Regions from separate parts of the Peribacillus sp. FSL M8-0224 genome, predicted to be linked through region 2. Evidence: riboswitches for the same ligand, from Rfam matches in the RefSeq annotation. Region 2 holds a riboswitch; the other holds the start of a gene.

Region 1 (16,504 bases), 1.6 Mb from region 2:
TTCGTTCTGCGGAGTGCTGCTCGCACCGAGACTTTGTCCTCCTAAAACACAAAAAATAATATTAGATTAACCTCCAGAATGTGTTTCTTATTTTTATATGTGCTAACTATTTTATTTAATAAATCTCACAATTTAAAAATATGTGATAAATCAATTATAGTATTTAACCGTTTATTTATCAACATTTATATTCTGAATATTAAAATTAATCGAATAAATCTCATAGGTGTCTATATATCAAAAATCAATTCGCGGCAGTGATGTGAATGCAGCCCTTCATTATTTGGGTCGCTTAGTCGAAGCCGGCGACCTTGTAAGCATCGCCCGCCGCTTGGTAGTCATCGCTTACGAAGACATAGCTCTGGCCAATCCCCAGGCTGGCCCCAGGGCCCTCGCTGCCGTCGAAGCCGCTGAACGACTCGGTTTCCCTGAAGCCCGGATCCCACTTGCCAACTCAGTCATCGAGTTATGCCTATCACCAAAATCGAACACGGCCATTGTCGCAATCGATGCAGCTCTATCAGACATACGCAGCGGCCATAGCGGCGATGTACCAGATCATCTTAAGGATGCCCATTACAAAGGGGCCACCGAACTCGGCCGCGGCATCGACTACCTTTATCCGCATGACTACGAAAATGGCTGGGTGAAACAGCAATACTTACCGGACAAACTGCGCAGCAAAAAATATTACAAACCGAAAAAGAGCGGGAAATTTGAACAAGCCCTTGCCTCGGTCTATGAAAATATCGAGAAAAAGAAATAACTCCGGATCACTTCAAATCCGGAGTTTTTTTATTGACAACTTTCAACATGCGTTCAAGACTATTATTCTGTGAAAAACCACCAGTAAACCAATTGTGTTCCAGACAATATGTACAATTGTCAGCCAAATACTCCGGCTAGGTCCTTTCTTAAGAAACCGCTTAGGCTAAATTCCTTTCCTTTTGAATTGCCTTGCTTGGCCAATTTTCCCCGCAGAAAAAAACAGGCTTCCCGTATCTAGTAAATGGATTACAATCCTAGCGTCAATTAAGAGTCTAGCGGCATGTCCCTTTACAAAAGAAGGCACAACAACTCTTTGGTTGCTGCACCTGTATGGTCACTCTTCGTCTTTATAGATCCCCTTCGATGCTTTAATCATATTATCCAGCCACATTTTCTTAAATATATTCACACGACGAGGACTGCCATTCTCCTCACCCTCGGCTGAATTTTCAGTTTCTTCTTCTTCTTCTTCTTCTGCTTCTTCTGCAGCCTCGGAAAGGATTTCATTTGAATTGCCTTCATCTGATGAGCTTTCCGTTGAGCTGCTTTCATCTGATGAACTCTCCGTTGAACTGCTTTCATCTGATGAGCTTTCCGTTGAGCTGCTTTCATCTGATGAACTCTCCGTTGAGCTGCTTTCATCTGATGAACTTTCCGTTGAGTCGCTTTCGGCTGATGAACTTTCCGTTGAATCACTTTCGTACGATGAGCTTTCCGTTGAATCACTCTCGTACGATGAGCTTTCCGTTGAATCACTCTCGTACGATGAGCTTTCCGTTGAATCGCTTTCGTACGAGGAACTTTCCGTTGAATCGCTTTCGTACGATGAGCTTTCCGTTGTATATTCCATTTATTCTTTAACCTCCAAAATTTATTTATCCTTTAGGGATATCCGTACTGCATATATATGTTCCTACTTTCTAATAGGGACTTTGCTTATCACCCATTTTAAAGTAAATCTTCGTTCTAAATTAACTAGTTGTTAAATCTGATTAGCTTTCAGTTGAATCATCCTCGTCTGATGAGCTTTCCGTTGAATCACTCTCGTCCGATAAGCTTTCCGTTGAATCACCCTCGTCCGATGAGCTTTCCGTTGAATCACCCTCGTCCGATGAGCTTTCCGTTGAATCGCTCTCGTACGATGAGCTTTCCGCTGAATCACTTTCGTATGATGAACTTTCCGTTGAATTACTTTCTTCGTATGATGAACTTTCAGTTAAATATTCCATTTGTGCTTAGCCTCCAAGATTTATTTATTCTTTAAGGATATCCGTATTGCATATATATGCGCCTTCTTTCTTGGAGGGACTTTGCTTATCACCCATTTTGAAGTAAAACTTCATACACCTGGATATATTTGGTTAATCCATTCCACCTGATCAAATTCATTAGAGTCATAGTTTTTCTCCTTCCAAACAAAAAAATAACCTCGGACTCTTTTCCGAAGCTACTTTATGATTTCCCCTAATTAGTGCTAGCTCGGAAGACATCAGTCGTTTTAATGGCTGAACCATTCTCAGGCTTGGACATTATGGTCCAGGAGTCGATTGTACGGAGCTTGCTGTCATATATCAATTTTGAAAGGCAAATAGTTATCAGCATGGCAGCAACAATACTTATGAAAAAGACTTGCAACCTCTAAATATATGAATCTAAAAAAATAAACACTAGGCCAAATTGCACAGCCAAGAACGAAAGAAGTGTAGATTTTCCGATCAGCCACCCCTTTATCTAACTTCCCAACCCCTTCAAGATTGTTCAGTTATTAGCACCAAAATATGCCAAAGGTATTATAAAATAGCAAAATATACTATTCTTTTACTATGAAATTAAATATAATAGATGAAGTGGTTACAAAAAGAGGAAGGAAGTAAACTATGAGACATGAAAAAAAGAAGAAAAAGAAACGGACATGGCTGAAGGTAGTCGGGATAATTGTCCTACTTTTTATACTAGCTGGGGGAGCCTTTGCCTACTCCGTATGGAATTCACTGACAAAAACCGTTGACACGATGCATACACCAATAGACCGTACCACCGATAAACGAACGAAAGACCTTGCACTATCAGATCAGGAGCCATTCTCGATGCTCATGCTTGGCGTCGATGAACGTGATGGCGACAAAGGCCGTTCAGATACAATGATCGTCTTGACAGTCAATCCACAAAAGAAATCGGTCAAAATGCTAAGCATTCCGCGTGATACAAGGACCGAGATCGTCGGTCATGGGACACAGGATAAAATCAACCATGCATTTGCCTTCGGGGGCGCGAAAATGTCCATGGATACCGTTGAAAACTTCCTGGATATCCCAATCGACTATTATATGAAGATCAATATGGAAGGCTTTAAGGATATCGTTGACGCAGTCGGCGGCGTGACCGTTCAAAACGATTTGGACTTCACTTATGAAGGCGTCCATTTTGCAAAGGGAAGCATTAATCTTAATGGAGAAGATGCGCTTAAATATTCACGAATGAGATATGATGATCCGAATGGTGATTATGGCCGTCAATCCAGACAACGTTCCATCATCGAGGCTGTCATCAAAGAAGGCGCTAGCCTTTCATCCCTGACGAAATACGATGATGTATTCGATGCTTTAAGTAAAAATATCCAGACGAATTTGACGTTTGATGACATGATGGACATCCAGAAGAACTACAGGGACGCAAGCAAAAGCATAACCCAAGCAACCATTCCAGGAAATGGAACGAAAATCGACGGAGTCTACTATAATATTGTGTCGGATGAAGAAAAAGAAAAGGTTCAATCCGAATTAAAAGAACAATTATCCATCAAATAAGAAAAAATATAAGAGCTGTCCGGACCCGCATCCTGACAGCTTTTTCATTTTCTCGTCCAATATTCTGACAAAAAACGAACACCAAATGTAGAGATTTGTTGGAATTTTTGTTGTTTATTAGGCATGAAAAGACGGTATAATCTAATATGAGCTGACAATTATATCTTCCCCTTGCCCCTTTCATCACTTGACACTATTATTCTTTGGACCCGGAATTCCATCAACCATCATTCATCAACTATAATAAATGATCCTAAACAAAAGGAGTGGATTTAAATGAAAATCAAAGCAGGCAGCTGGGCTATGCTAAGCAAACAGGACAAAATGTTTATTCTGAAAGCCATCAGTGACCGTTCAAGAATGAAATATGTTTCATGAGAAGTAGATCTTTTCGCCATTACATGAGAGCAGCGCCTCTCCCTTTTCAATAAAACGAACTTGAGCCTGAAAAAGGAGAGGAATCTATTCAAATTGATAATTCCATAACAAACGCCATTCGTCTTTTTCTTTGACGACATAACAATTTTATTCCAAAGTAAACACCCCAAAGCGAGAATTGAAGACCTGTGTAACTCTGGTATTTCATAGGCCGATTAATGCTGCCTCCCAACCTAATCCAGACACTAGTTTTTCACTTTCTTAAATATCGTCATACATTATCATACTGAAATATCTGGACAGCCATTTGCTTTAAAAATACATGGCACCTATATTGCACATAATCTGCACGATTCAGAAACCGCTGCTTTATTTCAAAACTTATCAATTCCCAGGACTTCCCGAACTCCGATTCACTTCATACTGATAGAAATCTTCAACCACGCTTTTTGAGGCACTCCTATAGCTAAAACCATAAGAATAGCCGTCAATACTCCTATTGGAATCTAATTTTGTTTCCTCCCCCTCATCACCCTCTTATGCATCATTAATCTATTTAATGGAAAACCATAAAAAAGAAGCATGTTGTTAAACATGCTCCTTAAGTATATGTATCAATAATGATTTCTTAGATTAATTGACGCATCCTCCACCGATAAAAGAAAAGAAGGTGACCATCGCCCATGACACGAGCAAAATGTTCAATATGTATATCTACAATCATATACTATCAGGTTGTTCAATGATCCCGCTTAATTTCTCCTTAATCTCCTCCACAAGTTCCTTTACAGTAACATCTTGTCCAGACTCACCCTTGGCAAAAGTGTCTTTTAAAATATCAAAAAAATCCATTCGAAATTTCCACTCCAATATATAATTGAGCCACCATTCCATACTGTTGTCCTAATCCTTTTTTCAAAAATAAGGAAAATAGCTCATTTATTTGATAATCACATATATAGTAGAGATTGGCAAGCGGATTCTAGTTTACTAACAGAAAAATGACTGAATATTAACATTTTCTTAATATTCAGTACTACTCAATATATATGGATAAAAACAAAAAGGACCGATTCCTCAGCCCCTTCGATCAACCCCATATTATGCTTGTCCCATAAAATAAGTCATTAATGATATCAAAACTAATGTAATAGTAATATAAGTCCCAATAAAAATTCTCTTGCTTCTCTGTTTCTTTTCATAAACTTCCTCGAACGTAATGAATTTGTTTTTTGTCATCAAATAATCTCCTTATATTTCGATGGCAGCTATCTGACATCGCCTGTTGCGAAGTCCCTTTGCTTGAAACCTATAGTATAGTATCGGCACATAACCAAAGACTTTTAGGTATTATTAACTATTTTTTATAGGCTATATTTCTTAAATCCTGCGTAGGTATTATTTTTTAATAATTTAAATCTTAAGCACTTAATTTATAAAATTCATGATTATCTTTATCCAACCGCAAAATGCCAACCATAACGGTACACTAAATACAGTCCCCCACATTAATCCCTTCAAAAAGGCAATAGGTACATCCATAATAAAAATCCCCCTCAATTAGGTCACATTTTTATTATCATCGCCTTGTTCTTTATTCTGGATACCTTTTACGGTGTAATTTCCGGTAATGAAAATAAAAAAGAAGACTGTATAACAGCCTTCCCTAAGGTACATATAGCTTATCCCATGATGTAAGATTTTTCTCTTGATCCATTTTCTACAATAAAATCATTTACATCTTTAATGGACAAGCCTGAATTTTTCGCTTCTAACATTAAATAAACCCATTCTTCCAATTCATTGTTTGCTTCCATGACAAATTCCGCCTATTTGTGGTAACACAGCCGTCTTAGCAAAGCCTTAGACCTGTAATTTTGCGTCCCTATTTTTCAATAGGTTTGCCTTTCTCAAGAATATTTCACATTATGATCTTCCTATTTTAGTTCATGGAGTTAATTTTTTCATTCTTTCTTTTTAAGAAATCGTAATAGCCCATGAATTTTTTCACTAAGTATTAAATACTATATTCATGTTTATTATACTTAAAATCCTGGCCATTAATTAAAATACTTTTCGTTAATTTCCGTCATCATTCTACAATATTCTAAAAAAAACAACTAGGTATTGGGAATTTTGATTCATCACAAACAAGCTTAACGATATTGCATTACGTTAATTTTCTTCGACGTTTATTAAAAACTTTCATAAAAATACTTCCTTCTTCTGTTTTAAAAAACTTTACCCCAACTAATTTTAAAGGTGTCCATATTTCTCTCATTTGATATAAAGGCATTAAAAATCATCCTTTCTTCTATAAGATTATTAATTGAGCTTTTTATTTTATATCTTTCGATAGAATCAACAGGCTAAAACACAAAGAACAATTTGTTCTTTATAACGAATAATTAAGTTGAACTTACCATATTTACATTATTATGTCAATTATTTTCATTATTAATCTATTCTAGTAATTTAATCCTCTCATCAACTACTTGATCTTTCCAGCTCTATCTTGCTAGCTAATTCCAAACTGCAAACGTTATATATATTTGGTGATAGGAATTATCCCATAACCCGGAATCCCTTATTTTTATTTGCCCATTTGAATTTCATAATTGAGCCTGAAAATTAGGATATAATGATTAACTTTATATTTTTTTGTCTATTTTTGTCTGTTTTAAAGAACTAACTATACTTTATTAAGAACAAGTGCTATATTATAAAAAAAACGGTTCATATGGAGGAGGATATGACTAGATATGAGGAATTCGACTCATTAAGGGGTTTAGCCGCTCTCATTGTGTTAATTGGGCATTATTTGATGGTATACCCTTCATATGCTGATTATCAGTATGGTTCAAGCAGCTCCTACATGATTTATTTGTTTAAGGAAACTCCTTTACGCCTTTTTTTTAGCAGTGGAAATGAGTCTGTCATTCTATTCTTTGTATTGAGTGGTTTTGTTTTGTATTTATCAGTTAATAGTGCTAAATTCCACTATTCTACATACTTAATAAAACGAGTGTTTCGAATTTATATACCATATCTAGTAGCAATAGGCATGGCTATATTGGCTAAAATGCTTTTAAGCCAAATTGATTTGCCCTATATCACTGACTGGTTTAATAAATCTTGGACAGGCCCGGATAATCCTTCCTTATTAATAGAACATCTTTTGTTTATAGGGCAGTACAATACAGACGCCTATAACAATGTTATATGGTCCCTTGTGCACGAAATGAGAATTTCAATTATATTTCCTGTTCTGATTTTTTTATTTATACGAAAAAAGCTTAAAGATTCTTTATTATGGCTTTTTGTTTTAATTTTTTCATCGACTTTGTTTTTGTATTTGTTTGGTTCTAATGTGGATATAACAAGCATTCTTCTTAGTTTCCACTACAGTACTCTTTTTTTAATGGGAGCAATAATAGCGAAATATCGACATGGGCTTTTTTCCTATACCTTGAAAATGAAAAAACCTGTAAAAATTGCATGGTTGTTGGGTGCAATTATCTGTTTTATGTACGAAGGCATCATTGGTGAAGTGGATTTTTTAAACAATTATATTTTTAGGGATTATGTTGTCTCATTCGGTGTTTGCATTTTTATCATCATGAGCGTATGTTCCCAAAAAATTTCGGCGGTCTTAAGGTCTAGATTGCTAACTCTTCTCGGGAAGATTTCATATAGTTTGTATTTGTACCATCTTATATCCTTATTCTCATTGATGTACCTATTCTATAACAAGCTGCCTACCGGTTTAATATTGATATTTTCCTTTTTCTTATCTTTTTTACTCTCTTCAGCGTCCTATCTACTCGTGGAAAAACCATGCATGAGGCTCGGATCGTACTTCACAAGAAACAAACAAGAAAAAGTAATTTCCAAAGACCACATAGCTTTAAAACGCAAAATAGGATAATTCCTACTATTATATAAAAATTCTTTGCAAGTTGTGAACGTATTCTTACTATCTCTAAAAAAGTGGTGAAATCGATGAATGAAAAAGTAAAAATTAAAGATTTTATACGAATCTTAAAAAAGCGAATATTTATCATTATTCTATCTACCCTTTGTATTACTGGTTTTATTATTTTTTCGTCCATGTACCTTATGAAACCAACCTATCAGTATTCCACTCAAGTTTTGGCAGGATCATTAAGCATGGATGAAAAGGAAGCCTCGATAAACAAGGTTCAAGAGAACAGACAGCTTGCCCTTTCGTATATGGACATCATTAAAAGTCCGCAGATCATGTTAGGAGTTAAAGAGGAATTGAATCTTAAGACTTCTAGCTATGACTTACTTAAGCAAGTTTCCATTACTAATCGAGATAATTCACAAATCATCACGATTACCGTCAAGGATTCAAATCCTGAATCCGCTAAGGACATCGCCCAAACTGTAGCGAGGCATTCGATATCTAATTTTAAAGACATTACAAACGTTAAACAGATTAGTATTCTCAATGATAATGAAATGGGACAAGCAGAACTGCTTTTCCCAAAGCCGAAATTCATCATAGCCATTTCAATCGTAATAGGCTTTTTTGCTGGAATAGGCTTAGCACTTCTTAGAGAGCACTTTGATGATTCAACCTACTCCGATAGGGAGCTTGAACTTCTTGGAATTCCATTATTAGGGAGGCTGGATTTGAATACCAAAAGAATAAACAGAAAACGTAAAACAACATATAAAACCTTACCTTCCACAAAACGGGGTGAATATAGTGAGTATTAAATTCACAAGGAAACAATCCTTTTACCTAAATGAAATCAATAAAGAGCAATTTTATTCGATATGTAACAATATCGAGTCCAACCTTCATAAAGACGATTCAATATTAATGATTACATCTCTTTCACAATCACAGAATATTGCAAATGCATCAGCGTACTTAGCACTTGCCTTTTCTGAGCAGCGTAAACGAGTCCTTGTAGTGGATGCTAATCTGCGCCAGCCTTCGCTGCATCAAGTGTTTAATATCGATAATTCATTCGGTTTGACCAACCTGCTTTTAAATGAGAAACCCATTAACGAACATGCTATACATATTAAGGGTCATCTATTCTGTATACCAACAAGCGAAGCCATTTATGAGCCAGCAACTTTATTAACATTAGAAACCCTTCCAACTCTGATAGAAGAGTGGAAGAAGGATTTTGACATCATTTTATTCCATACATCAGACAGTTTAAATAAACCTGATGCAAATATCATTGCTAAATATTGTGATGGCATAATATTAGCGATACAAGAAGGAAGAGATAAGTTAGAGAAAATTGCCGGTGTGAAAATGCAATTTGAACGGGCAAATCTTGAAATTTCAGGATCAATGATCATTTCTTAATTCAGGGAGGATAACCAGTGAATTCGAAAGTCAGAGTCGATAGGCAGGAAGAAATTCTGACAAAACCACTATCGACATCATCTAATTTTAATATAAAGCGCACTATGGATTTAATCATCTCGTTTTTTATGCTTATACTAACAGCACCTATTTTACTTTTATTCTGCATTCTTATCCCTATTGATTCAACTGGCTCCCCTTTTTTTTATCAGCAAAGACTAGGCCTGGATGGGAAGCCCTTCAACATGATTAAATTGCGTTCCATGGGCATCGATGCCGAAAAAAATGGACCTAAGTGGGCAAGTGCAAATGATTCCAGGGTTACTAGAATAGGAGCCTTTATACGAAAAACACGGATTGATGAAATCCCTCAACTTATAAATGTTTTAAAAGGAGATATGTCACTCATCGGGCCAAGACCTGAAAGGGAATATTTCTATAAAGAATTTGAAAAGTTTTTACCTGGCTTTAAAAACCGTTTATATGTAAAACCTGGAATTACTGGATGGGCACAAGTAAATGGAGGCTATGATTTATCACCAAAAGAAAAGCTGCATTACGACCTATATTATATTCAACACCGCTCATTTGCTATGGAAGTCAAAATTTTGTTCCGAACATTGACCATAGTCTTTACTGGTTATGGAGCTAGATAACAAAAAAGGGGGAATGAAAAATGAAAAAAGTACTAGTAACTGGGGGCTTTGGATTTATTGGCTCTCATATAGTTGATACATTAATCCGTAATAATTATGAAGTGGCTATATATGATAACCTCTCCACCGGATCCATCGGAAATGTCCAGGCCAAAGTCACTCCCTTCTTTGGAAATGTTGAAGATGAGGTCCTGCTTGAAAATGCGATGGAGACATTTAGGCCTGACTATGTCATTCATCAGGCTGCACAAGTTAGTGTACAACAATCCATTTCGGATATTACGAATGATGCAAGGATCAATATCATGGGAACGATTAACATCGCTAAGCTTTCTCACAAGTATGCCGTTAAAAAAGTCGTGTTTGCTTCATCTGCGGCTGTATATGGGGATGCTGATGTCATGCCAATCACATTATCACATCTTACCTCTCCATTATCACCCTATGGTGCATCGAAAAAAACGGCAGAGGACTATCTAAAGCTCGCTAAAGAATTATACGATTTAAATTATGTGAATCTTCGATACAGCAATGTATATGGACCAAGACAGACAGCTAGCGGCGAAGGCGGTGTTATATCGATCTTCACTAATCTTGTCATAAAAAATGAGCGGCCCGTCATTTATGGAGACGGCACTCAAACAAGGGATTTCATCTATGTAAAGGATGTAGCCGATGCCAATCTGAAGGCGTTGGAATATGAAGAAAGCGGCACCTTCAATGTCTCATCAACCACCAGTACAAGCATCAATCAATTATTCTCAATTATTCAATCCTTTGACAATAATGATTTATCTCCTATTTATCAGCCAGCGAAAAATGGGGATATCAAAGAAAGCTTACTCTGTAATAAAACAACCATTCAAAAATTGGCTTGGCACCCCGCTCATTCACTTGAACAGGGTCTTGCGAGCACATATGAATATTATTTAAACCAAAATCAGCCTTCTTTAACCAGAAAGACCATTCACTCACCTGCACCACTACTCAAGTCATCGACTTTATCGTCATAAAATCGGGAGCGAATAAAGTGAGTATAAAGAAAAATTCTATTTTAAAAAATATTGTCCATTTATTTTACAGTACCATTCTATCTAATGTTCTTAATGCAGCCACGCTCATTCTATTAGCAAATTATTTTAACTCAAAGAACTATGGAATTTTCAGTGTGGCATTGGCTCTTGCCATGGTCATGAACTTTTTCACGGACCTCGGGACAAGTAATACTTTTCTAAGGGAAGGATCAAAAAAGGAAAACCTAGGAAGAACATTTTCTTCCTATATTAAGATTCGGATTGTTTGCTCCCTTTTGACCTTTTTTGTTTTTTTTGCCGGCATTCATATTCTTTATCAAGAACAACAAATTCTTTATATGATCTATAGCTTAATGATCCCAATGGTCATTGGCCTGGCGATGCAAAGTATAGGAATAACCTATTTTCAATTAACTGAAAGGATGCAATTCATCGCGTCGATAAAAATCTTCTCTTCTTTTGCGTTGATACTTTCAACCACGGTGAGTATGGGCTTAAAGGTGGATGTTCATCTAGCAGCCTTTTTATATGGATTCTCGTATTTAGCCGGTGGATTTTACAGCCTTTATTTACTGCTGAAAAAAGCGGAAATAAAATGGAAGTCTCCTTTTGAAAAACAATTATTAACGAATCTTAGTCCGTTTTTAATCAGTGGGTTATTTATTATGCTAAGCCCACAATTGGGTCCATTGGTGCTGGAAAAAACACTGCCTTTAGCGCTTGTCGGTCTCTTTGCAGTAGCCTATCGGATTCCTTCTGCTTTATACCAAATACCAGGGGTCATCGCAGGCGCTTTTTTTCCGCTTTTATTTAAGCGATACAACCAAGGGGAGCTTGCAGAACACACCAGATTGAATATCCTGCAAATGAAAATCATGTCCTATATCGGCATGTGCATGACTATAACCTTATTCTACTTGGCCACTTATCTCGTCACCATTTTATTTGGACCCGAGTGGGGATCTGCGGTTCAGCCTTTAAAAATATTGGCTTTTATAATCGTTCTGCAAGGCTTTAATATTGCCATTGCTGACGGTCTCACAACAAGGGGATTACAGAACCGGCGTACAATTGTCCAGTTTATAACCATCACTGTTGGTTTGGTTTCCTTCTATTTTATGAGCGTTAACTATGCAGTGGCTGGCTCAGCTTTTGCCGTCCTTACCATGGAAATCGTCTCATTCATTGGCTATGTCGCTGCCAACCCAGAAAAAAGAGCGGTACTTTTCAAGGTCATCCTGCCGTATGGTACCTTCTTTTGCATTAGTTTCATCCTAATGCAAAACTTATTATCCGAGTATCCTTTTATAGCCATGGTTTCTACCATCATTTTCGTCACTGCTCTAATTTTGCTGCTCGATAAGAGCATCAAGCAATTAATCGTTGGCTTTATTAAAAAGAAACCTGCTACCGAACATTTACAAGATGGGAGACAAAAAGAGAATGGAAAGATTGCTAATTAATAAAAACACCTCTATATGGTCAGTCTTTCTCTTGTTATTTTTTATTACGCTCAGTAAATATAATATCTCCATCGGTTTTTCTTTAAAAATTTATATGATATTTCTAGCCATTTTCTTTTGCATTCATTTTCGGGATTTTTATTTCCATACCCTTTATCATTATGAAATTCTTTTGCTCTTATTTTATTTCACCTATTGTCTGAGCGGCGCTTTTTCTCAGTATCCTGAATCGAGCATTCGGGTCATTCTAGGAGTGATACTGGTACTTGGCTGTTATTTCATCATGAGATATGTACTGGAGCTAACTTCGTTAAGTGCGATTGAGAAATCGATTGCGAATGTCGGAATCATCTTTAACGTCATTAGCCTATTATTATACTTCATTGGAATACAGGTGACAGGAAGATTTCCAACAGGTGTTGAGATTACATCATATGGATTATTATTGGACCGGGATTATCCAAGATTAATCGGTTTACTGGATGACCCCAACATCTTCATTTTTTTTAACACAATCTTTTTTTCCTATTATTTAACCAATTTAAAGGGATTCAAGCATTCAATTGGATTCCTCCTATGTATGATTACTTCCCTCCTTACATTTTCTAGAGGCGGTATTTTAGCGCTTGTACTGGTGGTCGTTTTGTACATGCTGTTAGCTAATTTCTCAAAAAAAATCAAAATGTTAGCTGTTTCCTTATTATTTTTAGGGGTAATATATGTTGCTGGATCTTTTATCAATATAGATCTCAATGAAATCGTCACGAGCCGCATTTCTGACTTTTCAACAGATGGGGGCAGCGGTAGGTTTGAATTATGGGGGCAGGCGATCAACTACTTTATGTCAAATCCCCTTTTTGGCATTGGCGCTTTTAATTTTTCCGATTATTACGCTTTTGAGCATAATGAAAAGCTATATGTTCACAATACGTATTTAGAGGTTTTAGTAGAGTCTGGAATCATTGGTTTTCTTTTTTACCTTTCCTTTTTATTAATGCTTATCATCACTTTATTCAAGACTAAATTACATAAAGAAAAACCGTTCATTGTGCTTACTCTTTTTGCTTTCTTAATACAGATGATGTCCCTTTCACTCATGATAAATGAAGCATTTTTTTCCTTTTTAGCACTAACTTTAAAATATATTTCGGTATATGAGAAAAAAGAGGTGGAATGTAATGACCTACAGCAAAAAGGATGACAGACCTTTAGTTTCCGTGATAACTCCTTCGTATAACTGCTCGTCTTTTATCCCTGAAACGATAAAAACTGTCCAAGATCAAACCTATTTTAACTGGGAGATGATCATTGTAGATGATCAATCAAAGGATGATTCTGTTTCTATCATTAAATCCTATGCAGAGCACGATTCACGGATCAGACTTATTCCCTTATCCAAGAATGTCGGAGCTGCCCGCGCAAGAAATATAGCCATTAAAGAAGCCAACGGAAAATATATCGCGTTTCTTGATAGTGATGATTTATGGCTCCCAACTAAATTGGAAGAACAAGTCGCATTTATGCAAAAGGGAAATCTAGCTTTCTCTTTCACCTCCTATTCTTTAATAGATGAAGAAGGTAAGTCTCTTGATGTTGAAGTAAAGGCACCTAAAGAAGTAGATTATAAGCATCTGATTGGAAATACAACAATTGGCTGTTTAACCGTGATGTTGGATAGGCTGCAAATCAAGCATATCGAAATGCCCGATATTCAGCCTGAGGATACTGCGTTATGGCTGTTACTGTTACGACAAGGATATAAAGCGCATGGCTTACCGAAAGTGTTATCCAAATATCGGATTGTAAGTAACTCTACTTCAAGAAATAAATTTAAGGCTGCTTACCGATATTGGAAGCTGTTACGAAGCCAGGAAAAATTAAATTTCGTAAAAGCTAACTTCTATTTTAGCAAGTACGCCTATAACGCATACAACAAAAACAGAGGTTCACAGCCTGCCTCTTTACTAAATGGAGGGAAATAAGGTATATGAACAATGTCCTGCTACTTACAGATAAACTCATAACAGGCGGAGCTGAGATGTATTTTTGCAAATTGGAAAACCATCTCCAGGATGAAAACATGACGTTTTACTCTGCTGCTGCAACAGGGGAATTGTACAAGCAAATTCATAACAAACAACAATTCATTCCTTTAAGCTTAAAGAATCACCTTGCCAACCTTAAAATACTAACTAAAGAAGTCAGCTTAAAACACATCAATGTCATACATGCCAATAGTTTACGAATGCTGCTATACTCGATTGCCATCAAGAAACTGACCAGAAGAAATATCAAGCTCGTGTATACCAAGCATAATGTAACCATCCTAGAAAAAAAGATGCCCTTTCTATTTAAAAGAGTGCTGAATCAGCATGTGGAAGAAATTATCGCAATTAGTAATTTTGAACGGGATAACTTACTTCAGCTTGGTGTTAGGAAGGAACTTATTCGGACGATTTACAATGGCGTAGATGTGGAGCACTTTTCTTTTAAACAATTACAGCCTAAAGAAACCTTCAATGTGGGAATTTTAGCCCGCTTATCAAAAGAGAAAAATCATGAACTTTTCTTGAAAATCGTTAATGAGTTAAAAGACGTACCTAACGTGATGTTTTATATTGCTGGAGATGGACCGGAGCGGGAATTTGTAGAAAAAATGATTAAAGACTTAAAGTTACGCCATAAAGTGATGCTCCTTGGCAATGCCTCCAATCCGTATGAATTTATATGCAATATGGACGTACTTCTTTTAACATCACTTAGAGAAGTTTTTCCAATGGTCGTCCTGGAAGCAATGGCAGCCGGAACGCCAATTATGTCAGTCGATGTAGGCGGCATTAAAGAGGCGGTTGTGGACCATGAAACCGGGATTCTCATCTCACAGCATTCAGAACAAGAATTTGCCAAACAAATTAAAACGCTTCAAGATAATGTGGATTTAAGACAACGCTTGGGAAAAAAGGCAAGACAAAAAGTAGAGGAATCCTTCTCCCTCTCGAATATGATTCATTCTACACTGAAAACCTATCAATGAACAAAAAACAAACGATGACCTCGTTTGTTTTTTTTGTTTTTTATACCTATACATACTTTTTGGACAAGCATATGCTATATAACATCACCATAAAAGGAGTGTTATATATGGCAGACCCACTCAACCTCCCTGAGGATTGCCAGAACAGAGATATTGCTAATATTGATTGTTTTGGCGCCGATCCGAATCTAGCGGATAATTCTCCAGCCATTCAAGCAGCGATTGATTATTGTGTAGATAATAACTACTCTAAAGTTGTCATTACAGGGAAGAAACAATATACCCTCTCCTCCCCCATTATCATTAAGCAAAATGTCCATCTAGAAATTGATCCGACGATAACATTAATAATTAAAGGTAATTTCCAGGTTTTTGAGCTGCAAAAGGATGCTTCCCTCTCCGGCGGGACGATTGAAGTCGTCGATACTAGCTTCAATTCATCCGTCATTTTCCTTTCCGGGGCCCAGCAAATAGAAATCCATAATCATACAGCTATATCGAATATCAATATAATTAACCGTACAACAACATATCAAGGTATAGCTATCCATCTATACTGCAACAAAGCATGGGATTTCATCAGTTTCTTTAAGGCAAGCTCCCTCCAAATCACAAACTTCCATACAGCCCTCTATTTAAAAACTGAAAAACTAACAAATGTAGATACCCCATGCTGGATTAATGCCAACTCCTTCGAGTCCATCTTTATAGATGGCTGCCAGTATGGAATCGAGATTGTCGGAAGCAGTGATCTACCTTACGAAATTTCAGGCAACACCTTTACTGGAATTCAAGTTCAAAGCCGAAAACAAACGAAAAAAGTCATTCGATGCTCAGGTGCTTATAATATATTTGAAGGCATCATATGGGATACCTACCGTATGGATGATCCCCCGCTCGTCATTGAATTCTCCTCCACTTCCCATCACAATTACCTAAGCTCGAATCAGGTTTCCACATCCATCCTTGATCGCGGCCAATACAATCGATGCACATCTCCTCATGAAG
Region 2 (16,504 bases):
TAAGCGCGTTTAAATAAACCGGCATCGTGGATGTTAAGGTTTTACCTTCCCCTGTTTTCATCTCGGAGATATTTCCATCATGAAGGGATGCCCCACCCATGATCTGAACACGGTAAGGATATAAGCCGAGAGCACGCTTTGCCCCTTCACGCGCAACCGCAAAAGCCTCTACAAGCAAATCATCAACGGTTTCCCCATTTTGATAACGCTCTTTAAACTCATCCGTTTTGGAACGCAACTGTTCATCCGATAGCGCAGCAGTCTCATCAGCCAGCGCTTCGACCTGATCGGCGATTTTTTCTAAACGTTTGATTTCTCGCTTATTCGGATCAAAAACTTTATTTAATATATTAAGCATTCAATAACGCTCCTCTATTATGGTAATGATCGTTCAATGACAAAATTCATATAAGTAAGAAGAAACACACCTTCTATTATTACTAATGCACGCTTAATTTTACCACTTCTGTCATAGAGGTACAACTTCATGTCACTTCCCTGGTATAGACCTGAATGCAATTCTTGCGAAAAACAATGGATAAATGAGGAGTAAAACTGTTAAAATAGGAGGAAGTATAAAAAATATGTTGCAAACTCCCCACTATTCCATAAGCAAATGTGAATTATCCATAACCTTCCATCACTAGATGCTGTGTCCTCTCTAGAGATAGCATGTCAAGGTAATCCAACCTTACAGGCGTCATGTTTTGAATGATAAGGTGGGCTGCCGAAACTTATTAGCGGAAGATAAATAGAACATGTTTCGAGGTGGTATTGATGATTGGTGAACGTGTAAAAAAACTGCGAGAAGAAAAGAAAATGTCGATGACTGAACTTGCCGATAAAGCGGGTGTTGCAAAGTCTTATTTAAGTTCGCTCGAGCGGAACTTACAAACGAATCCTTCTATTCAATTTCTTGAAAAAATCTCCTCCGTACTTAACATCCCTGTTGATGCCCTGCTTTACGATGCACCAAATAAGGAAACCTTGGACAATGACTGGATGAAAATCGTTGAGGAAGCCATGAATTCGGGTGTCTCAAAACAACAATTCAGGGAATTCATCGAGTTTAATAAATGGAGAAAAGATAAAGAAGAGTAGAGTGGTAGTGCACTAGTTTACTTACATAATCCTGAAGAATACAGTTTGAATAAGCTAGAATCTCAAGGAAGAATAAACCCTATAAACAGCTATGAATCGAACCACTGTTTATAGGGATGTTCTCGAATTTGTTCGGAACCTATTTTCCATCGTTCTCCTCAAATGTTGCCTCAAGGCTTTCCCGTTTAAAAAAAGCAATGATTTCCTCCTTTTTGAAACCCAAGCTTCTTGCTTCAGAAATCAATTTCACCCATTCTTGATCCATTTCCACATTAGCCACCTCTTCTACCTCCTAAAATACTCTTGTATTTCAGGCAGACCAGCCATCATAGTCACAAGGACCTTAGACCTGTGCCTTTGCGCCCTCATTTTTCAAGGAGTTTGCCTTTGTCGTGGTATTTATTACCAAATACATTACCTATAATCATATTATAACGGATACGTACTCCATATATTGCTATTTTATGTCGGTAATCCACATAAATGCAAAAACTTTTATCCGACAAAATATTACAATATTAAGAAAATTCGAAGTTCAGGTAATTTTTCATAGACTAATTCAATTTCGTTTTTTTGTATAATAGTAAATATTACTCTGCTTAAAATTTCGTTGGGGTGTATTGATTCTCTCGATTGTATGTGCATCGTGGGCTTTTTGCGCAGTTAAATCCTCACCGCAGGTCGGGCAAAGCCACTTTCCATATTCCGCACTGCTAAAAGAAGCCCTATGGCATGTATGGCAATTCTTTCGATACAAATAATCCAACCCCCTCTGCACCTTGATCAAATCGTTTTCTATAAATAACTTATTGTTCTTTTTAAAGAACTAACAATTCGAGTATAGTGCAAAAGATAGGGGTATTTGAATAGGTAAAATTAACTATTTATCTTAATAAAGAACAAATAGTGCTCTATTAAGTGAACTTTCGTGTGTTTTAGAGAACAAAAAAAGCAATCATTTTTTACGTTTCAAACGGATTCTATCAACATGCAAAAAAGCACAACCCAGAGGCTGGGCTGTGCTTTTGATCTTAGAATAATAATTAACTAGGTTCAATCAATCCATAGCGTCCATCTTTTCGGCGGTACACTACGTTTGTTGTATTAGTATCCGCATTCGTGTAAACGAAGAAACTGTGACCAAGCATATTCATTTGTAAAATCGCTTCTTCACTGTCCATTGGCTTTAAATCAAAGCGTTTATTGCGGACCACTTCAATATCATTATCGTCTTCGAATTCATCCACCACTTCGTCAGCTTCCGTATTGAAGGCGAATGCATCGGGTGTAGTCGATAGATTGTTTCGGAACTTGCGATTGACCTTCGTTTTATGTTTACGAATTTGGCGTTCAAGCTTATCATTGATCAAGTCAATGGCAGCATACATATCCGCATTTTCCTCTTCAGCCCGAAGAACCAAATTCTGCATGGGAATCGTCACTTCGACCTTTGATGTATTATTGTTCACTTTTAAATTGACTAACACATTTGCATCTGGTGTATTGTTAAAATATCGTTCTAACTTGCCAATTTTCTTTTCGACGTATTCTCGAATTGCTGGAGTTACCTCAATGTTTTCACCGCGTACGTTGTAATTCATAAAGTGAGTCCTCCTTAAATTAAGACTATACAGTTAGATTCTACAATACCCCTCCGGTTCCTTTTAGAAACACATCATGAAATATGTCGAAATAATGAAACAATTGTCGGAAGGTTTGGAAAGGGTTGATGTCTGCCCTAACTTCATTATATCAAATGCTATGATAGAAAGAAAAAATTAAGCCTATTTTATTTACAGAAAATTTAAAAATATTTAACATAAAAACCGTTTGGACTCCAAAAGGTAAGGAAATCAATTTCTTTTATCATAGAACACGCCATCCACTGATAGACTTTCATACGGATTCGTGTATTTATTGGAAGATTTTTTCTTCTTATTTATTTCCTGGATATCTCGCTGTATCTCCTGCTTTTGGAGCTTCAGCAAGTGATCGACCTGTTGGTTGAGCAACAGAACTCCACGTCCCAGCTGCTGCTCTTCAGCAGTAAAAGGAGGTTTGATTTGGGAAAGGAGTCCATCCCGCTGATCAATCAGCTTTGTAACCCTTTCTATTTTAACATCACGCTCTGTAATCGTGCGATCTTCCAGTACGGCAAGTAATTCAGCAGTCAAATCATGAAAGGCTCTAATCACCATTACACTTGACCGCTTTGGGTGAATTGTTTTTTCCGGTTGATCTGGATTACTTCCTTCCACGTATTCCGGAACTCCGTAACAAGTCCTTCCACTTCTTCCAAAGCAGAAACGTCATTTTTCAGATTCGCTTCGATCAGACGCCGGTTCATGAAATCATACAGACTCATCATATCTTTGGATACATCCGCATCCATATTCAGCGTCACCATCAATTCACGGATAATATTTTGCGCCTTGACGATGTTCGTATTCTTCACCTCGATATTTCCTGCTTCAATGGCTTTCCTCCCAAGCATGATGAACTTCAAACAGCCATTATAAAGCATTAATGTAAGCTCTCCCGGTGATGCTGTGTTGACTGAATTTTGCTGATACGATTGATAAGGATTATTTATTGCCATATTGAACTTCCTTTCCGACTACCTTAACTAAAATAAGAAGCTAACGATGCACTTTGGCTATTTGCCTTTTGAATCGCTTTTTCCATCGCCGTGAACTGGCCGTAATAGCGCGATTCCAATTTCGTTAGCTTTGCCTCAAATGTTGAAATCTTCTTATCCAGCCCATCAACCAATTTTCCGATTGTAAAATTGTTATTAACATATCCGGCCTTCCCGGCTTTTTCAGTAATCGCCTTCATGGATGATTCTATATCATCCCTTAACCGGCGTGCGAGTCCTTTGTCGCTCTTTTCCGCACCATTGGCCATGAACATATCATAGATCGCATTCGGATCCTCACTAATGGCTGCCCGGAGCTTGTCCTCATCAATCGTTAATTTACCGCCTTCCAAATAATTCTTGGTGGTGGTGATTCCCAAACTGCTGAGATTGTTTTTTCCAGTGATTCCATCCACCGAAGTGTATAGGGATGACCTCATTGTGGTCAGGAGACTTTTTAAGGTCGAATCGCTTTTTAACGTTCCGCTCTTCGCTTTTTCTGCCCATAGCTTCACTTCATCCTCTGTCATTGCCTTTTTTTGCTCAGAGGTAAGCGGGGTAAAGGAGCGATATTTCGCTTCACCCGTTTTATCTTGAACCTTTTTAATGACTTCATTGTATTTATTCACAAACTGAGTGATCGTGTCCAGGATAGCATCGACATCAGCTGTTGATGAGAATGTGACTGTATCCGTCGTTTTTTGCTTTACCGTTATTTCCGCTCCATTAATCTGAAACGTATTCGAAGGCCGGGAAATTTCCAGTCCATTATAAACAATGGACGCATTTTCCCCTTTTGAGCCGCCAGCCCCTTCATTGTTACTGCTCATTTTTAGCACATTGAAGAAATCTCCAGTACCCCCTAACTCAATTTCAGGCCGATCTTTTGCATCACCGGTATTTTTAGCAGTGATGGAAAATTTCTGGGACGTCTCATCTAAAAATAGAGTCACTCCCGAGTTAGCATTAATTTTATTTATGACACTTTCTAACGTATCGTCCGCATTAAGGGTAAGTGTATACGGTTTTTCCACTGTTGCTCCATCTTTTACTTCCGTATCAAAACCGCCATCCTTATTGATGGCCAGTATCGTAATATCTTTGGGAGTCGTGATACCCAATTCCGATAGTTTCTTTTTGGGGTCGGTAACAGCTGATTTTTCCGTACTTGTCATGGTTGCCGCCTTGGCAAGTCCATTCACTTTTATATTCCCGGAAAAATCACTGGTAGAATTCACATTTTTCACTGATACAGCATCTGGATTCGATACCGTCACCTTCTTTTTAATGAAGGAAGACTGCTTTCCAATACCATCACGAATGAGCGTATCCAATTCTGATAAAGCTGTATTCATCGAACGGTAATCATCCCGCTGCCACTCGGAATACTGCTTTTTCTGTGTCAGTTTATCCAACGGCACCCGTTCTGCCTGCATCATGCTCTTAACTAATTCATCAATGTCCATCCCGCTTGCTAAACCACTGATTCGTACCAAAATTGATCACCCGCTTATATTTTTTCATCCACCATTATGCCGACAAACTCCGTCATTGCCGCATAGAAATCCAATAACTTCTTCGGGGGAATTTCCCTGATCGTCTCATCCGTCACGTCATCCACTACCTTGACATAATACTCATTCAGCTTCTCATGATATTCAAAACGAACGGCCGTATGTGTTGGATTCAGGAAGGTGTTCAAACTATCCACCATTTCCCGCACCTTTTCTTGTGAAGGCTCAACAGTAGATTCCACTCTTTGTTCCGAATAGGCAAGTGTATTCATTTCACGCTGATAATAAGAACTGATTCCTTCCGAGATTGCTGTTCTAAGTTGTGAGGAAAGAATATTCGTGGACAAACTCTCCAGCATCTAAATAGCCCCCAATATGTTCTCTTTACTTTTTATATCGGTTCTGAAATGGAACTTTACAGTGTATTGCAAAGGATTTATCATATATAGAGAACAAACATTCGCTATTGGAGGGGATAACATTATAAAATGGGATTAAGAAGATAAGCTTACACTATTATATAAGGAGGCTTTCATGATTAATCTTACTGATATCCAGAAAAATATATTATATGCCAGCATTATAAGTGACGGTGAAATAACGAAAATTTATAAAAATAGCAGGAGAAAGAACAATAGCTATCGGGAACACTACGGCACATCTCAGGAAGCTTATCGAAAATGGAAAATTTCATTTTTTGATGGATTATTATATATCACTCCGGCAAGTCAATGTGTCCGTTCCGCTTCTTTAGAATTATTTACGGATTTATTCCCACACTTTTACAGTAATGATGGAACTAAACATCTCCCTTTCACATTACTGAAAAATTGCACTTTACCACATTTCCTAACTATTCTATACATGGATGATGGCTCTTTAAGCATCTCATATAGGGTAAATCATAATAAAAAAATTATTTACCTCACACCGCATATATACCTTTACCTTCAATGTTATCCTAAAGACGAATTAGAGAAACTAAAGGAACATATATTTACCACATATCATTCTTCCTTAAAGCTGAGTTCTCGTAAGGACGGATATGGATATATTCTAAAAACTACTTCTGTTAAAGAAACTTTTCGTTTCCTCGAACTAATCGAACCTGTAGCAAAAACTTGTTCTTCAATGTTATATAAAACCTCTTGGGAATTCCGAAATCAAAAAGAAATACTCAGATGGAAATCTAAGTATCCTGATTACACGATTCTTACCAGCAGTTCAGATCGCTCTAAACCCTATTCTCCAGATGAAATTAAATTACTAAGACAACTTAAAGAAAATGGTTATACCACAAATGAAATTGCAAAAATGCTAAAAAGAAGTTATTGGTCCGTTACTCACATATGGCAAGAAATTAAAAAACTAAACTAACGCTATCTTGTGTGATAGTATTTCGGAGCTAGATAATCATGTTTATCTAACCGAGTCCTTATATTTTTCTATACAAAAGAGACCCTAGTAAAACTAGAGTCTCTTTCAGGTAATCTAAAATTAACGAAGAAGTTGTAAAACGCCTTGTGGTTGTTGGTTCGCTTGCTTTGCGACTATGTCTTTCGAGCATAGAACAGACTATATCTTCACCCTTATCTTATTAGGGGCTGGGCACTTCGAATGGCTACCGCCACCCTACGGATTTCATTGCCATAGCTTTCGCCTTAGACTGTATATCCTAGTCGTTGAACCTTCTCCAGAGTTTCCTCAAAGGAGCTTGGCTGCTGATTATCCATTATGTCATCTCCATCATTTTCAGACCATCACGCTTACCGTTTCCAGTTACGTTGTGGTTGATGCAGCTTTAGGAAGTTCCAGCAATTCACCCAGTCATAATTTTATCCATTACTAGATAAAACGCCCTTCAAATTTACCTAAGGAGTTGTAAAACCCCTTGAGGTGCTGAATTTGCTTGAGCCAACATTGCTTGTGCTGCTTGAGAAAGAATTGAGTTCTTAGTTTGATCCATCATTGTTTTAGCCATATCGGTGTCACGAATCCGTGATTCAGCAGCCGTTAAGTTCTCTGAAGAAGTTCCTAAATTGTTGATTGTGTGCTCTAAACGGTTTTGGTGAGCACCTAGTTTAGAACGTTCTTGAGAAACTGTTTCAATCGCAGTATTAATTACTGTGATAGCTGAATCAGCTGAAGCTTGATCAGAGATGTTGATACCTTGTTTAACGCCAACAGCATCATCGTCAAGAGCAGTTGCTGATGCTAGAACTAATTTATCATCGGCATCGTAGTAACCTGCCGCTTTTGCAGCAACACCATTACCTGGGTCAGCGGGTACTGCATCAGCCCATGTAGCTTTTTCGTTTCCAGCACCATCTACAAGAACCTTGTCTCCTCCGTTTGTAGCAGCTTTCAAGTTATTCTCAACTTTTAAAGCAGTAGCGCTCATGTCATTGATAGAAATTTTGATATTTTGGTTTTCGTTAGCACCGATTTGGAAAGTTACGTTTGTAGCAGTTCCATCGATAAGGTTTTTAGTATTGAATTCAGTGTTTTCAGCAATACGAGATATTTCTTCTGAAAGTTGGTTTACTTCTTTTTGAAGTTCGCCACGGTCTGCATCAGTGTTAGTATCGTTTGCAGATTGAGTAGCTAGTTCACGCATACGTTGAAGAATATCGTGAGTTTCGTTTAAAGCACCCTCTGCAGTTTGAATCATTGAAATGCCATCTTGAGCATTACGAGAAGCTTGATCCAGACCGCGGATTTGTCCACGCATTTTTTCAGAGATTGCAAGACCAGCTGCGTCATCGCCTGCACGATTGATGCGCATACCTGATGCTAGTTTCTCCATTGATTTGGATTGTGCGTTTGTTGCTGCACCTAGTTGACGATGTGTGTTAAGTGCTGTGATATTGTGATTGATAATCATTTTTGTTTCCTCCTTGAGTCTTAAGTCCCCACGTCCATGTGGTTGTTTACGATGGGCAGTGAATAAGTCGGCCGCCTATTTCACTGCCCATCGTTGTATATTTAATATCGACCTGCTTGGAAACATATTTAGCGGATTTTACGATTTTTTCTTGAAATACTCATTTATGCCTTCCAGAAAATTAGTTTCTGTTTTGGAGGCTTTTCTATTTTCCTGCTGAATGGAAAGATAGATTTCCTTCCTATGGATATCGACGTTTTTCGGGGCATTGATACCGAGTTTGATCTGATCCCCTTCAATGGACAGGATTGTAATTTCGATATCATCGCCAATCATGATTGCTTCATTCGGTTTTCTGGTCAATACGAGCATCATTTCCCCTCCTGTTCGGCTGGAGGTTCAAAAAGTTTGTGCTTTGTACGGTATTCACTAGCATTCATGATGAATTGCTTTCCGACTTTTTTTGGGCCGTTTATGATAATTGGGGCCTGGAGATTAGCCGTCGTTTCATTGAAGGGGTCCTGGATCGTCAAGATGACGAAAGTGATGACTTCCAGTTCCGTTTCTATTTGTAAAGAAGATAACACCTCATCCGTAAGCTTCACTTCGTAATCATGAAACACTTCAAAAGGATCGGTCACAATGAAGGCAAGCTCTTTTGTTTCTATCGATTGCAGGACGAAAAAGGGTGTGTCATCCAAAGCTAGTAAGCAAAACTTTTTTTCTTCTAAAAATCCTGGTATCCCGCTTTCAAATACATAAATCTCTTTCTCTGCCAATTCGAGTTCGCCATGAAATTTTGTTTGTAGGATCATCTATGTTTTCACTTTCCTTTCTCATCCGCATATAAATTGATGAAATCAATATCCAGCGCATTTTTTTGTAGAATTTCGACATTCACACTGCCTGGTGTATATGTATGGTTCACCCTATTGATTTGAGCATCAATGATCGGTTTTTGGGCGGTTGCTTCAATTTTCACTTCCGCTGGCTGGTAGCCAAGCTTCACGCTGAATGGAGAGGGAATCCAGCCGAGATTGAACTGCTTCTCAGGTCCTTTGCTGTTTTGCCTGGCCTGTTCAGCGAGTGCATTACCGCCTTTTTCAATATGCCTCAGCTCCGTCCCCTGCTGGGCACGTCTTGCCATACCCGCCAGCCAATCTTGATATCCCTGCTGCGCAAATTCATCGACTCTTCTTGAGAGGCTTTTCAAATCCATGTCTTCCCTTGCTTGTGACTGATCGATCGTCAGCTTGCCTGGGGTCGTTTGAATCTCCAGGATCGCTTGCGGCTGTTGAATGGATTGGACAGCCGCCTTCTGTTCGATTTGCTGTACAGGTTGCTCTATATTCAATCCAATCTTCATTGGGGCGGATTGCAATCTAATTTGCGGAATCTGCATCATCAACACTCCTTATAGAAAAAAGCTATCCATTTAAGAATAGCTTAGCGAAGAAAATCCAATAAACTCGGCTGCATGATTTTTGCACCGATACTTAATGCTGCACTATGGACACTTTCCTGGGTCGTCAAATCCATGATCGCCTTTTCGATATCGACATCCTCATTTTTCGAAAGGATTTCAGTGGCAAATACCTCCTGCTGCTTGAGACGGTCCGTCATCAGCTCAATCCGATTTTGCCTTGCGCCAACCTGTGCCTGCATGCCCAAGAAGGTATTTATCGTTGCGTCAAGTCCTTCCAGCGTGCCAGTCACGTCGCCTCCGTTTTCCAGTGCCTCGATTGTCTGGTCGATGCTTCCGCCGGCAGCTAGTGCATCACCAAAAATCTTGGAACCGTCCGTATTGATTTTAAGGGAAATCCCGGAAAACACTTCAAGGTTTATGTCCCCTGTGCCATACACCGTATTTCCATTGCCATCTTTAACGGACGATGGTCTCACATTCGTATCCTGGCCGTTGAAAATATACTTCCCGCCAATCTGTGTGTCGCCAAGAGTTATGAGATGTTCTTTTAATTGTTTAATTTCTTCAGTAATGGTTTTCAGTTGTTCCCCTTCATAAGTGCCATTGCTGCCTTGAACGGTTAATTCACGAATCCGCTGCATGGCGGAAACACTTTCAGTAATGGCATCATCCGTGCTGTCGATCCAATTGGTCGCTTCGGCAATGTTACTTTGATACTGCCCTATTTGATTGAGGTTTGTCCGGTACCCCATTCCCATCATGGCCGCAACAGGGTTATCGGATGGCTTGGAGAACTTCTTTTGAGAAGAGACCTGTTCTTGCAGCTTGGACATCTTTTCGTAACTGCTGCTTAAATTGCTCAGCATATTATTGGTTAGCATCGATTGCGTTACCCGCATATTCGTCCCCTCCTATCATCGGCCTGCTGTACCCATTCCGTTTATGATTTTGTCCAGCATTTCATCCATCATCGTCATCATCCTTGCAGATGCGTTGTATGCCTGCTGGAATTTGATCATGTCCGTCATTTCTTCATCAAGGGATACGGAACTGACGGAATCCCTATTTTGGTTAACCGATGCAGCAAGGACGACAGAGTTGGAAAGGTTCTTTTGGGCGCTTTGGGAATCCACACCAAGCTTTCCGATGATACCGGAATAATAGGTGTCGAAGCTTCCCGTCAATTCGTCAGAGTTTTGGTCTTTGGTCGAGTATTCACTGAACGCCTTCTTTTTCAGGTCAGCCAGGAGTTTGGCATTTTCATTATCCCCGGATGCCCCTCCGCTTTTTCCGCCTGCGGCAATTTTTGTGGGATCCTTAACGATTTCACCATTCACCTTGATGCTTTGGGCGGCACTCTTACCAGGTTCAAGTTCAAAGAAGTTCAAAGTTGAAGTGTTGCCATCACCTAAGGCATACCCTTGTTTATGGATGGCATTGAACTCATTCACGAAAGCGGCCGTCATATTATCAAGCTTTTTCAGCATATTAGGATAAGCGCCGCCGGTCGTGCCATCAGCCTTCTTATAGCCGAAGCTTTTGATCAAACCGGACAGTTCCCCCGAGAAATTGTAATCGGTCAATGTTTTCGAACCAAACTTCAATCCGTCCACCATGCCTGTCGTTTTATCATGGCTAACTTCAACTTTCGAAGTTCCCACCATCCCGGTTTGGTTAACACTGACCAGATTGATGGGCGGCACAAAAGATGAACCGTCTTCTTGCATCAATTCGATGTTGTATAGCCCTGTGGCTACATCGCTGGCTCTGCCGTAATCCGTTGGAATGACGTTATTCACTTTAATGCTGACAAGCTGTGAGAGATTGTCCACGAGCACATCACGTTTATCATAAAGGTCATTGGGGATATAACCATGCGGCTCCACTTTGCTGATCTGTTGGTTAAGCTGATCAATACTGCTGATGAGCGTATTGATTTCGTTCGCTTTGACGTTTATTTGATTTCCGATATCCGTTTGAACGTTCGTTAGCGAGTTATAGTAGTAGTTTAGGGTTTCCGCGACCATGACGCCCGTTGAGGCAACGACTTCACGCGCCCCGGAGTTTTCCGTATTCGCCGTCAGCCCCTGCAGCGAATTCCAGAACTTCTCCATCGTGGCGGCCAACCCGCTGTCGGTCGGTTCATTCATGACGCCTTCCATTTTCGTCAGGGATTCGCTCATGGCCCCGTAATAACCGATTTTATTACTTTGTGTCCTGTATTGTGCGTCCAGGAAACTGTCCCGGATCCGTTGAACCGTTTCAGCTGCAACCCCTGTCCCGATTTGGCCGGCAACGCGCGGGCTGTTCAAACCGACAGTAGGAAAGCCCGACGTCTGGACCAGGTTGACCCGCTGCCTTGAATATCCTAAAGTATTGGCATTGGCCACGTTATTTCCTGTTGTATACAAGGCCCCTTGAGAGGTGGATAATCCGCGTTTGGCGGTCTCAAGACCCATAAAGGTTGAAATCAATTGCTCGCACCTCCATCTTTTTTCTGCTTCTTATGCTTTGGAATCAAACATTCCCATGCCGATTTTCGTCGTTTTCCCAATCGAATCCCCATAATTCAGGTTCTGGTGCTGAGGTCTCAGCATCTCCAAAGAGACATTGATGAATTGAAGGGACTGATAGATCAATTGCTGATTTAAACCGTTCCGCTCCTTCAGCTTTGCCACTTCATCGATCAATGCCGCTTTTAGCATTTCAAGGACTTCCGTTTCTTCTGGTCCTGTCAGTTCCGTCACGGTCTGGATGGTGGCAGGCTGTCCCGCCGTTCCATTGGCTGCAAGAAACTCCTCGACTGCCCTTTCTCTCTCCTTATCCGTCTGACTGATCGCTTTAATATGCTTTTGTTCCGAAATCAGCAGGGCAGTAATCGCCTCGGTATCATTTGCTTTCAAAATGGCCGTTTTACTTATCGCCAATTGATTGAAGCTTATATGAAGCTTGATCAATTTTTCAAGCGATCCGATGATGTTCCGTGCAGTCATTTCTCTGCCTCCTCCGCTCATAAATGAAGGACGGAAACTGGCTCCGTCCACTTCATTCAAGCTTCTTTTTCATGGAAAATTCATTTCCGGTAAAAATCGATGAGACCCTTAGCCGTTGCTTGTGCATTCAATTTATAATTACCTTTTTCAACCTGGATTTTCAGTTCATCCACTTTTGCTTGTCTTGCAGCAAGAATCGGAGATGATTGCTGCATTTCTTTTGCCGCTGAAGAAATTTCAACTTTATCCGAGGATTTGACCTTGGATTCTTTGATATTCCCCGTTTTATTGGCTTGAAGATTATAAGGGTTAACACCTGTCATACCGACGTTATTGATTTTCATATTCCAGATCCTCTCCTTCGGTCGATTTTATAAATCCCATTATGTTTCGATTTCTTAACACATGAAAATGGCTCTGGACTTTGTTATTTTCCCTATCTTTATTATCGACAAGGAACGGATTTCTTTAATTGTTTGCTGTAATCTTTCCTTCGACACCCATTGTCGAATATTGTTCTCAATATCGAATATTTTAACAAAAACGGCATCATGTTTCCATGAATGAATTACCCTTTTTGCTCATCCTTCATGTAGTACGTATTTTTTTTATCATTTCCTTGAATTTCAGTCAGGCGCTTTTCTTCATTTTCAAATGCCTGCAAATCCGTACGCAGCGAATCGCCGCATTTGCCGCATAACCTTCCGCTCTTGATGTTGGCGCCGCACTTTCCACAAGGAATTCCGAGATTGGGAAACTGTGAAATTCTCAGCTTTCCGGTTCTAACAAATTTAATAATTAACCTTTCTTCAACGCCGGTTTCCATAACCACCTGCATCATGGACGCCGTTCTATTTGTTTTCTTGCGAATATATGCATACACTTTATCATATTGGGCTTCTTCTTCTTTATAACAGGCATCGCACACATCACGGAACTTTGTCATAACGAATAACGAATTACAGTTTGGACAGTTGAATACATCCATCGAGGCCCCTCCTTCACCATCACGGCGATTATTCTTCAGTACTGTATATATCGAATAATCCCAGCGATACTTTAGGAAGTTTTATTAAAATAAGCTTTTTCACCTAGCCAGGGTGATGGATGATACTTCTTTGGCCCCAGCCGTTATCAATGCCTTTGCTGCATGCCTGAGAGTTGTGCCAGTTGTGTAAATGTCATCGATGATCAAAATGGATTTATGCTCCAGCAAATCAGATTGCATGACCTGAAAAACCTGCGGTAATGACATTCTCTCTTGACGAGATTTTTTTGATTGTTTTTCGGTATGGATTCTTGTCAAGGTCTCAACCGTATGAAGTCCAACTAGATCTGCCAAAGCCTTTCCCTGGTTGAACCCCCGCTCCTTAAGTCGTTCATCGCTAAGCGGGATGGCCGTTACCAGGTCAAACTCCATCTCCTTTAACCTTTCTTTCAAAAAAGGGACGAAAACCTCAGCTAACGCATAATCACCCCGGTACTTATATTTAGCAATCAGGTCTTTTAAGTATTCATTATAATGAAATAGCGCTATGTTCTTCGACAAATAGCCTCCCCATTCCCTATTCCTTTCCCATCTTGAACAATCGAGACAAAGGCCACCGGTCATATGATCCCCTCCCAGCTCCCTTGAGCACATTGTACATGTTTCCCCGGTTATCCTATTAAGTTTCCCCTCACATCCTTCACAGATTGCCCTTGCCTCGGCCTGCTTAAGCAGGCTCATCCATGTCAAGTCTTGCTTCATTCCTTCATCACAAACTAGACATCTATTCATCCAGCAGCCCTCTTTTCATGGCATTTTTATTCATCATTTGTATATGGTGGACCGCCTCGGCCATCGCTTCACTTTTACCGTAATGAAAAAAGGTGACCGTCCCGGAAGGGTTCGCAAAGCTTCTCCCTACCCTGCCGGCAATCTGAACAAGAGCACTATCAGAAAACACTTCATGTTCAGCACCGATCACGGCTACTTCCAACCGCTCGATTGTCACGCCCCGTTCCAGGATGGTCGTGGTCAGTAATCCCGGAACGAGTCCATTCCTTAAGGCCATTACTTTTTCCTTTCGATCAGGGTGCCGGGAGTGGACAATCGATAATTCAGGGGACAGCCTTTGAAACAGCGGAAGGACTTTCTCCATCACTCTGATGCTTGGAAAAAACAATAGGAAGGGGATATTCTGGTTAAGGCGCTCACTTACCCATGCATTGATTTTCGATGGAATCTTTTGTTGAAGGAATAGTTTTTGCCAATTGCCGCTCCACTTCATTTCAGGAACGGGGATTGGCTGGCGATGATAACGGGCCGGGATTATGAAGGCTTTCAATTTGCCGCTTCGGTATAGCCGCTGCATCCTCTTCGAAGGTGTGGCGGTCAAGTAGATGGTTGCCGCGGATACCTTTTTCGATTTATTAACCGCATAATCCAGCGAATCATCCATTGAGTAAGGAAACGCATCGACTTCATCAACGATGATGACATCGAAAGCTTCAATAAAACGGAAAAGCTGATGGGTCGTGGAAACTGTCAGTGGCGAAAAACCATGTCGATCTTCACTGCCGGCATGGAGGGTCGTGACTTCAATGGCAGGAAAAGCTTTTTTTAACCTTGGGGAGAGTTCGAGAACGACATCGGTCCGCGGTGTTGCCAAACAAATCCGTTTCCCGGCAAGCAAGGCTGCCTCAATCGCTGGAAATAATACCTCCGTCTTCCCTGCCCCGCATACAGCCCATACCAGGAATTCATCTTTTCCGTTTACGGCTTCAACGACACAGTCGGACGCATTTTGTTGACCTGCCGATAAAGTGCCTGTCCACCTCATCACATTGTCAGGAATCCTATATTGAATGCCGGGACCTGTCCATCTATAAAGCTTTGCACATTCACTGACCCGTCCCATCATGATGCATGAGCGGCAGTAAGTGCAATCTTGATTGCAAATCTTGCAAGGGAAAGTATAAAACAAGGTTTGATCTTTGTTACCGCAGCGTACACAGTGATAACTGCCGTTCCCGGATTGCACGCCGCAAGTTTCCGAGACATACCCATTCTTGAGGTGCTCTGTGAGGATTTCTTGGGAGAAGGGGATTTCGAAGTCCAAAAGATGTTTACCGGTGAGATGGTTCTGAAGTTCAGGGGAATAAGGCGGGGAAATACTCATTTTTTTCAAACTGCAACCTCCATTTCTTGATAAATTACACTCCCCCTTATCATTCGCTTTTAACTCCCGGATTCCTTTTTGTTCATAAAAAAACGCCTTTCACTAAGTAAAGGCGTCACAGCTTAAATTTTATACCAGCCCATCCCCATCGAGCCTTCGCCCAAATGCGTTCCGATTACTGGACCGAAGTAGCTGATGTCGAATTCGACATTCGGGAACCGGGCTTCAAGTTCCGCTTTCCACTCTTTAGCTTCACTTTCCCGTTTTGCATGAATGATGACGGCTTTATATTTCTCGCCGCTAGCCGCGTCTTCTCCAAGTAAATCAGCAATCCGTTTCATCGCTTTTTTCCTTGTACGGATTTTTTCGAATGGGACGATGACTTTATCAACAAAATGGAGCACCGGCTTCACTTGAAGCAGACTGCCGATCAAAGCTTGGGCACTGCTTAAGCGGCCGCCGCGCTGGAGATGGGATAGGTCATCTGCCATGAAGTATGCCTTGACCGATGGTTTCATTTCTTCAAGCCTGGCCATGATTTCTTCTGCACCTTTGCCATCAAGTGCCATCTTTGCCGCCTCGATCACGTAAAAGCCCTGTACCATGCAGCTGATTTCCGAATCAAAGGCATGAACCCTGATTCCCTCGACCATTTCACCTGCAGATACCGCTCCTTGATACGTTCCGCTGATGCCGCTCGATAAATGAATGGAAATAACATCATCATATTCTTTTTGGAGTTCCTCGAACTTCTCGACAAACTTCCCGATTGGGGGCTGTGAAG

What was found. A riboswitch is a leader RNA that binds a small molecule or an ion and turns the genes downstream of it on or off. The one in region 2 is predicted to bind cyclic di-GMP.
Region 1: linked by a shared signal. The riboswitch ahead of MKX49_RS16475 (anti-repressor SinI family protein) and the one ahead of sinI (DNA-binding anti-repressor SinI) in region 2 are both predicted to bind cyclic di-GMP.

The regions. Positions count from the first base shown of each region.
Region 1 covers NZ_JBBOOJ010000001.1:3,416,024-3,432,527, forward strand. Annotated here, with positions in the region: partial or broken gene MKX49_RS16445 (AAA family ATPase) at 227-766, shown strand; gene MKX49_RS16450 (hypothetical protein) at 1,103-1,618, opposite strand; gene MKX49_RS16455 (hypothetical protein) at 1,761-1,997, opposite strand; partial or broken gene MKX49_RS16460 (ABC transporter ATP-binding protein) at 2,237-2,365, shown strand; gene tagU (polyisoprenyl-teichoic acid--peptidoglycan teichoic acid transferase TagU) at 2,646-3,575, shown strand; gene MKX49_RS16470 (hypothetical protein) at 4,674-4,805, opposite strand; gene MKX49_RS16475 (anti-repressor SinI family protein) at 5,636-5,770, opposite strand; cyclic di-GMP riboswitch class I at 5,788-5,869, opposite strand; gene MKX49_RS16480 (acyltransferase family protein) at 6,706-7,881, shown strand; gene MKX49_RS16485 (YveK family protein) at 7,956-8,699, shown strand; gene MKX49_RS16490 (CpsD/CapB family tyrosine-protein kinase) at 8,689-9,309, shown strand; gene MKX49_RS16495 (sugar transferase) at 9,414-9,965, shown strand; gene MKX49_RS16500 (NAD-dependent epimerase/dehydratase family protein) at 9,986-10,978, shown strand; gene MKX49_RS16505 (oligosaccharide flippase family protein) at 10,996-12,462, shown strand; gene MKX49_RS16510 (O-antigen ligase family protein) at 12,443-13,663, shown strand; gene MKX49_RS16515 (glycosyltransferase family 2 protein) at 13,641-14,444, shown strand; gene MKX49_RS16520 (glycosyltransferase family 4 protein) at 14,450-15,496, shown strand; gene MKX49_RS16525 (hypothetical protein) at 15,604-16,504, shown strand, end outside.
Region 2 covers NZ_JBBOOJ010000001.1:4,995,963-5,012,466, forward strand. Annotated here, with positions in the region: gene secA (preprotein translocase subunit SecA) at 1-358, opposite strand, end outside; gene MKX49_RS24330 (helix-turn-helix domain-containing protein) at 778-1,101, shown strand; gene sinI (DNA-binding anti-repressor SinI) at 1,241-1,381, opposite strand; cyclic di-GMP riboswitch class I at 1,412-1,497, opposite strand; gene hpf (ribosome hibernation-promoting factor, HPF/YfiA family) at 2,145-2,702, opposite strand; gene MKX49_RS24345 (flagellar protein FliT) at 2,955-3,299, opposite strand; gene fliS (flagellar export chaperone FliS) at 3,299-3,700, opposite strand; gene MKX49_RS24355 (flagellar hook-associated protein 2) at 3,724-5,235, opposite strand; gene flaG (flagellar protein FlaG) at 5,250-5,612, opposite strand; gene MKX49_RS24365 (DNA endonuclease) at 5,788-6,630, shown strand; gene MKX49_RS24370 (flagellin N-terminal helical domain-containing protein) at 7,121-8,137, opposite strand; gene csrA (carbon storage regulator CsrA) at 8,276-8,509, opposite strand; gene fliW (flagellar assembly protein FliW) at 8,509-8,952, opposite strand; gene MKX49_RS24385 (DUF6470 family protein) at 8,961-9,539, opposite strand; gene flgL (flagellar hook-associated protein FlgL) at 9,584-10,462, opposite strand; gene flgK (flagellar hook-associated protein FlgK) at 10,478-12,037, opposite strand; gene MKX49_RS24400 (flagellar protein FlgN) at 12,068-12,556, opposite strand; gene flgM (flagellar biosynthesis anti-sigma factor FlgM) at 12,637-12,900, opposite strand; gene MKX49_RS24410 (TIGR03826 family flagellar region protein) at 13,125-13,544, opposite strand; gene MKX49_RS24415 (ComF family protein) at 13,644-14,336, opposite strand; gene MKX49_RS24420 (DEAD/DEAH box helicase) at 14,329-15,720, opposite strand; gene MKX49_RS24425 (DegV family protein) at 15,843-16,504, opposite strand, start outside.